DNA from 2 places in the Ferrimonas lipolytica genome. Region 1 is predicted to be linked to the other one. Evidence: riboswitches for the same ligand, from Rfam matches in the RefSeq annotation. Region 1 holds a riboswitch; the other holds the start of a gene.

Region 1 (3,421 bases):
TGATAGCGACAAACAGCGCTACCGTGCTCGCTGCAAAGCCGAAGGTGGCAGAGCCAGTGATACCAATAACCAGATAACCAACAGAGGCGATAGCTGCTACGGTTAATGCGTACGGTAGCTGAGTGGTAACGTGATCAATGTGGTGACAACCGGCGCCGGTACCAGACAACACGGTGGTGTCGGAGATAGGCGAACAGTGATCGCCAAATACTGCACCGGCTAGAACAGCAGCCATCAACGGCAATAGCATTGCTACGTCAGCGGCCAAGGCAACGTCGGCTGCAATTGGCAGCATGATGGCAAAGGTACCCCAACTTGAGCCGGTAGAGAATGCGGTAACACCAGCCAAGACGAAGATAAGCAATGGCAGCAACCACATTGGCATGCTGGTTTGTACCAGTGACGCTAAGTACTTACCGGTTTCCAAGTCACCAATTACGCCAGCGATGGTCCATGCGAACAGCAGAATATAAACCGCTTCTTTCATCGACGCTGCGCCGCTAAACAGGGCTTTCGCTACGGTAGCAGCAGCTAGGCGCTGGTAGAAGACCACACCGAAGGCAACCGTTAAGCTCACCAAAGAGGCATTAAATAGCGCCATAGTAGTGTCGGTGTTTTCCAGCGCGCCCATTACGGTAAATGGCGTATCGCCAAGGTTGGCAGCACCAGAGGCCAACATAAAGTAAACCGAGGCAACAACCAGTGACAGAATAGGCAGGAACAACCCCCAAACCGAGCCGTTGTCTGCTTCTTGCAAATCATTATCTACGCCTGGTGGATTGCCTTTGCTGGTATCCCACAGTTCGCCGGTAGCTTCAGTACGGGCAACGGCAGCACGCATTGGCCCAAACTGGATGTCAAAGATGATTACGCAGAACAGGGTCGCCAGAGCAAAAATGGCGTACAGGTTCATCGGGATCATCTCAAGGAAGGCGTTCAATGGACCAATATCGGTTATCTCTCGGGCGGCAAATACGGTACCAATCAAGCCAACGATGTAGGCGCCCCATGAGGAGATAGGAGCCATGACACATACCGGAGCCGCAGTGGAATCGACACCGTAAGACAGCTCTTCACGCGAAACCTTATGATCGTCCGCTACTGGCTTGGCAACCGAACCAACAGACAGAGTATTAAAGTAATCATCAATAAAGATAATCATGCCCAGAGCCATAGTCATTAAACGGGCGTGACGCTTGGTTTTAATGCGACGGCGAGCCCACAGAGCAAAGGCACGAGCGGCACCAGAGACGTTAATAAGCGCGATGGTCATACCTAATACCAACAAGAAGCCTAATAATGGCACGTTCCAGGTATCGATACCGTCTTCACCCCAGAATAACCCTTGAACTCGGCCAGCCAGATCGCTGAGCGCTTCCATTGGGGCGAAACCGGTGTGCATTAAAATGCCGACAATGATGCCTAAGCCAAGAGAGAGTAATACTTTGCGGGTAACCACAGCCATAGCAATGGCAACCAGTGGTGGCAGTAGAGCAAAAATCGTGTTGTTAAATTCGTATGAAACCATCTTTATTCTTCATTATTTAAGATGGAGGCACTGAGATCGCCGCAACTAGATGTTGTCGACTGAGGAGAAAAACAAAGAGAATTCTTGTTTCGCCGTTCTTTCAGTAGCGCTCCATAGTTACGGTAAACCTGTCTCTCGACAGAGATAACTATGGCAGTGTTGTACCTATTTGATACAACCCCAGCAGAATGGGATGACGCCCTATTCGCTTCGGCACTGACTCCTTTGGCCCAATATCAACGGTTGTCGACCTTCATTGGGTTACTGATAGGCAGTGCGCCTCTACACAAGTACGTTTTACTTGGTTTGTTACTTAGCGGGTAACGGCGGCATTCAACCATAGCAAACAGCTGTTTGCCTTGAAGATAACGCCATTGTGTGACCGATGTCTCGAACTTTATATGCTTGCGAGCAACTCTGGTAAAACTTTGTCCAACTCACCGGTTAAAGCGTAATCAGCCAGTTGCATCAGCGGTGCGTCTGCATCTTGGTTCACCGCTATCACGGTTTTTGCTTGTTTTATCCCCGCCATATGCTGAGTGGCACCAGAAATGCCTAAACCGATGTAGCGCTCTGGTGCAATTAACTGTCCAGTTTGGCCAACCTGCAGCTCACTCGGCAACCAACCAGAATCGATTACCGGTCGGGTGCCACCAATCGCGGCTTCGAGCTTGTCGGCGAGGGCTTCAACCAATGGCCACAGCTGTTCAGTACAGGCCCCGCGCCCCACGGCAATAACCGTTTTGGCTTCGGTTAATTGTGGCCGCATAGACTGGGACGGTTCAATGGTGCGTTCTACTAATGGAGTTAACTCCGCCACCGATAACCGTTGGTAATCTTTGGCAATGTCACCGGATACGGGGCTAAACCCCTGTGGGCGCACTGTAAATAGTACCGAACTGCCATCACCAACGATGCTTTGCTCAATCGCGCCAGCCCAGCTAGGTCGCGACCATTGCTGCGGCCCTGCAATTGCAGTGACTTCTGAAATCATCGGTAGATCTAGCTGCGCCGCCAGCCTTGGCATCAAATCTCGGCCCCAGTGATCGGTACCAGCGACAATGTGGCTACGCTTTTGGCAATAAGGCAACAACAGCTCACTCAACACCTCTGGGCCTGCCTCAGCTGCAACCGGTAATAACAGCACTTCACCATGTAACGGTTGAATAGGTAACCGATCCGCATCCAGTCCGCACACAATCACATCGAACCCTTGATTGAGTTTGGCTGTTGCCGCCAATAAGCGAGCCCATTCATTGTGATTGTGGCGGTGTAAAATCAACAGCGCGTTCATGCCAACTCTCCTTGCAGCAATACTGTCGCCAATGCCTGAGTGTCGGCTAACTGCTGTCCCAGCCGAACCACTTGATGTCTTTGCTGGGCGACAACCTCAACTGAACCAGACGAAACCACGGCCGGTTCGAGCCGTTCTATTGGCAACCGACGTGCCCTCATCAAGTTAGGTAGGGTGGCAAATCGAGGCGTGGCTAAACGCAGGTCGGCAGTAACCACCGCCGGTAAAGGTGTTTGATAATTACCGCGGCCGCCAGCACATAAACCACTGCCGCTAATGATGTTGCCATCCAGCTGCAGCTGGTCAACTGCAGACAACTGTGGCCAATTAAGCAAACCAGCTAGGCGTTGCCCAACCTGATGGTTATCGCCATCGCCGGATTGCTTGCCTAACAACACCAAATCCACTTTGGTGTGTTCAACCGCTTGCTGCAGTAGTTTGGCAATAACATTACAGTCATCGGTTAGTGTTGGTATTTGCAGAGCATGCTTACAGCCGAGCGCCATTGCAGCACGTAGCCCTTGCTCACTCGGGCTAACGGTCACTGCAACCAATTCGGTCGCTTGCCCCGACTCTAATAATCGTAAGCCTTGCTCTAA
Region 2 (3,421 bases), 1.8 Mb from region 1:
CGTTACATCGGCTGTTGGTTGATCAAATCCAAGCAATCACTCAGATCCAATCAACCGAAACCCTACTATCGCTAAGCCAACCAATCAGCCGACAGATAACGCCTTAATCATCCAATAGGGTTCGATGCAGTTGCTGCACCACGGGCTCGGCTTCTTGAGCATCGACCAAGAAACACAGATTGTGCGGACTCGCCCCCTGGCAAATCATGCGGACGTTAAAGGGTTCAAGCACCTCAAACACCTGTTTGGCAATGCCCGCAGTTGTAGCTAACTGGTTGCCAATGACCGCAACCAAGGCAAGCTGCTCTGTCACTTCTACACGGCACATGGTTGCCAGTTCTTGCTTTAACTCAGGGGTAATAAGCGACGCTCCGCTCCCACTGGAGCCGGTGTCGTCGATGGTCAAGGCAACCGACACCTCAGAGGTGGTGATCAGATCCACCGAGATCCGATGTTTTGCCAAGATAGCGAACAGCTCGGCCAAGAAGCCGCGGGCGTGGAGCATGTTCAAGCTATGAACCGTAAGTAGCGTTTGTTGCTTACGAAGACTTAACGCTCGAAACCCTGGTGAAGTGGCTACTTCTTTACGGATCCAAGTACCGCCCTGCTCCGGTGCACGACTTTTGCCGACGAAAACCGCACTACCACAACGCACAGCAGGAAGAATGGTCGCAGGGTGCAGAACCTTAGCTCCGAAGGTCGCCATCTCTGCCGCTTCGTCAAAGCTCAGTTCCGGTATTGGTCGAGCTGTGGTAACCAAACGAGGGTCACAACTGTAGATCCCATCCACATCAGTCCAAACTGCCAACACCTCTGCCTGCAGAGCCTCTGCCATTAATGCGGCGGAGAAGTCAGAACCGCCGCGCCCTAAGGTAGTAGTATTGCCTTCACTATCAGCACCAATAAAGCCTTGCGTTACCACTCGGTTGGCCTGTAACAACGGTTGGAGATGCTGCTCTAGCAGTTGCTTCAGCGCAGTTAAATCTGGTTCTGCTTTCCCAAAATGATTGTCGGTACGCATTACTCGTCGTGCATCGAAACAGAGCGATTGCTCGTTTCGTTGCCGCAACAGTTCGGCAAATAGTGCGGAAGAACAACACTCACCGAGTGCCAACAAGGCGTCGCTAATGGCACCATTAGCTAAGCCACCTAAACGCTGTTTACTGAGCTTATCCATTTGCACCAACAGATCATCGATATCGGCAGCGAGCTGTGCCGGTCGTTGTAGTTGATCTAGGATTTGGTATTGAATACGCGCGATCTGCGCTAGATGGTCGAGGCGTTCAGCTTCAGTTAATTGCCCTTTAGCAAGCTCAACGAGAAGATTGGTAACACCGCTGGAGGCACTCACTACGACCAGTCGTACCGCTGGATCGGCCAATACAATATCAGCGCAACGCTGCATCGCCTGATAGTCGGCCACTGAAGTACCGCCAAACTTTGCGACGGTATATGAAAAATCGGTTTGTCTCATGCTTCGAACCTTGTCGTTCGAAGAGTCTGGTGCACGTATTGAAGAACCGTAGAGGTTACTCAATATGATTTTCCAGAAGCTCTCCACCTAATCCCTAATGGTGACAGCCCTGAGGATTCAGCCCCAGTGGCCGACGTAGCTTGGCGTAACCCAAGTTCAGTCTCGGCAATGCTCTCCCTCTACTCAGTTCATAAGGAATTACGCCTTCACTGAATATACCTAGACACCGCACCTCTTCTGTATGTGCAACTTAATGCGTCTACACTACACCGTAGTTAGGGGATAGGAGTCAAGTAGGGTGACAAAAACCAACACAAATCATTAACGATACGTATATTTAAAATATTAAAATTTATAGTTTTTATCTAACTGAACCAATCCTGAACAAGGAGTTTGGTCACAAATTTATCCATCATCAATGACAAATTGTGACTTAGTTACAAACAGTCTTGTTAAAATTTAGCGATAATAGCGCTCAAGCTAATAATGTTGTGACGTTGTACTCAAGCTAAAGAAAAAGCTAATCCGAATGGAATCTATTTCCACTTGTGATCCAGTTAACAATATGAGCCATTTGTTAACAATAAGTACAACTATTAAACACTTTTTTAGGTATTTTATTTATATAACGCAGCACAGGAGCCGCAACCTGTCACTGTGATGAAGCTGTGCTTCAAGGACAGTAGTTAGCGCTAATTGTGGCATAGAAACGGACTTTGCCTATGCTTAACGATGCCACTCATAAGTGTTGCGTCGTAGATCTGTATTGACTCGTGCTTTTTAGGTAGCCCAAATGCAAAATCCGCACATCCTTATCGTCGAAGACGAAGCAGTAACAAGCAACACTCTTAAGAGCATTTTCGAAGCCGAAGGCTACAACGTTACCGTTGCAGTTGACGGTGAAGAGATGCATAACGCTCTTAAGAGCACCAAAATCAGTTTGGTAATCATGGACATCAACCTGCCAGGTAAAAATGGCCTGTTGTTGGCTCGTGAACTTCGTGAAAAAGACGACATCGCTCTGATCTTCTTAACTGGTCGTGACAACGAAGTTGATAAGATCCTTGGTCTTGAGATCGGTGCAGACGATTACATCACAAAGCCGTTCAATCCCCGTGAACTGACTATTCGTGCTCGTAACCTGCTAAACCGCATTGTAAACGCTTCACGTCAAACTGAAGATCGTCCACAGGTTGAGTTCTACCACTTCAACCAATGGACTCTTGAGATTAACAGCCGCTCTTTGATCAGCCCAATGGGCGAACCGTTCAAGTTGCCGCGTTCAGAATTCCGTGCACTGCTTCACTTTGTTGAAAACCCAGGCAAAATTTTGTCTCGAGGCGATCTGCTAATGAAGATGACTGGCCGAGAATTGAAGCCGCATGACCGTACTGTTGACGTAACCATTCGTCGCATCCGTAAGCACTTCGAGAGCAACTCAGAGACTCCAGAGATCATCGCCACCATCCACGGCGAAGGCTATCGTTTCTGTGGCGAACTTGGTAACGACTAAGTAAAAGCCAATAAAAAAGACCGCCAAATGGCGGTCTTTTTTTATCACTGTAGTTAACTTTTACCCGCTAAATACTGTTTCAATAGTGATACATCTGCATCGTAGTGCAGGTTAATCTGAGCGAACCATTCCGAAAATTGCGACTCCCATTCCGGCTCGTCACCACACTGAATGCGCTCTGACAGTTGTTGGATTCGTTTTAATCCAATTGAACCAGCGGCGCCTTTTAGTTTATGGGCTTCCGAAATGATAGCCTCTTTTTTATCCGCGTTAATCGCCGTAGCAACAGCACCAATATATTGTGGGCCCATTTCCTCAAACATCACGACCGATTTCATCAATAACTCAGCCCCAATAGCATCACAGTACTGATCTAATATCACCGTATCGAGTTGCTCATACTGAGATAAAGCCATGTAGCCTCCTAGGCAGAA

The links. Region 1 has a riboswitch for lysine ahead of HER31_RS11035 (Na+/H+ antiporter NhaC family protein). Riboswitches for the same ligand answer to the same signal wherever they lie in the genome.
Region 2: linked by a shared signal. The riboswitch ahead of lysC (lysine-sensitive aspartokinase 3) and the one ahead of HER31_RS11035 (Na+/H+ antiporter NhaC family protein) in region 1 are both predicted to bind lysine.

What each region holds. Positions count from the first base shown of each region.
Region 1 is NZ_CP051180.1:2,406,330-2,409,750, forward strand. It holds gene HER31_RS11035 (Na+/H+ antiporter NhaC family protein) at 1-1,528, opposite strand, end outside; lysine riboswitch at 1,625-1,821, opposite strand; gene HER31_RS11045 (electron transfer flavoprotein subunit alpha/FixB family protein) at 1,926-2,822, opposite strand; gene HER31_RS11050 (electron transfer flavoprotein subunit beta/FixA family protein) at 2,819-3,421, opposite strand, start outside.
Region 2 is NZ_CP051180.1:26,192-29,612, reverse strand. It holds gene asnC (transcriptional regulator AsnC) at 1-107, shown strand, start outside; gene lysC (lysine-sensitive aspartokinase 3) at 104-1,474, opposite strand; lysine riboswitch at 1,543-1,719, opposite strand; gene arcA (two-component system response regulator ArcA) at 2,268-2,987, shown strand; gene HER31_RS00105 (Hpt domain-containing protein) at 3,041-3,403, opposite strand.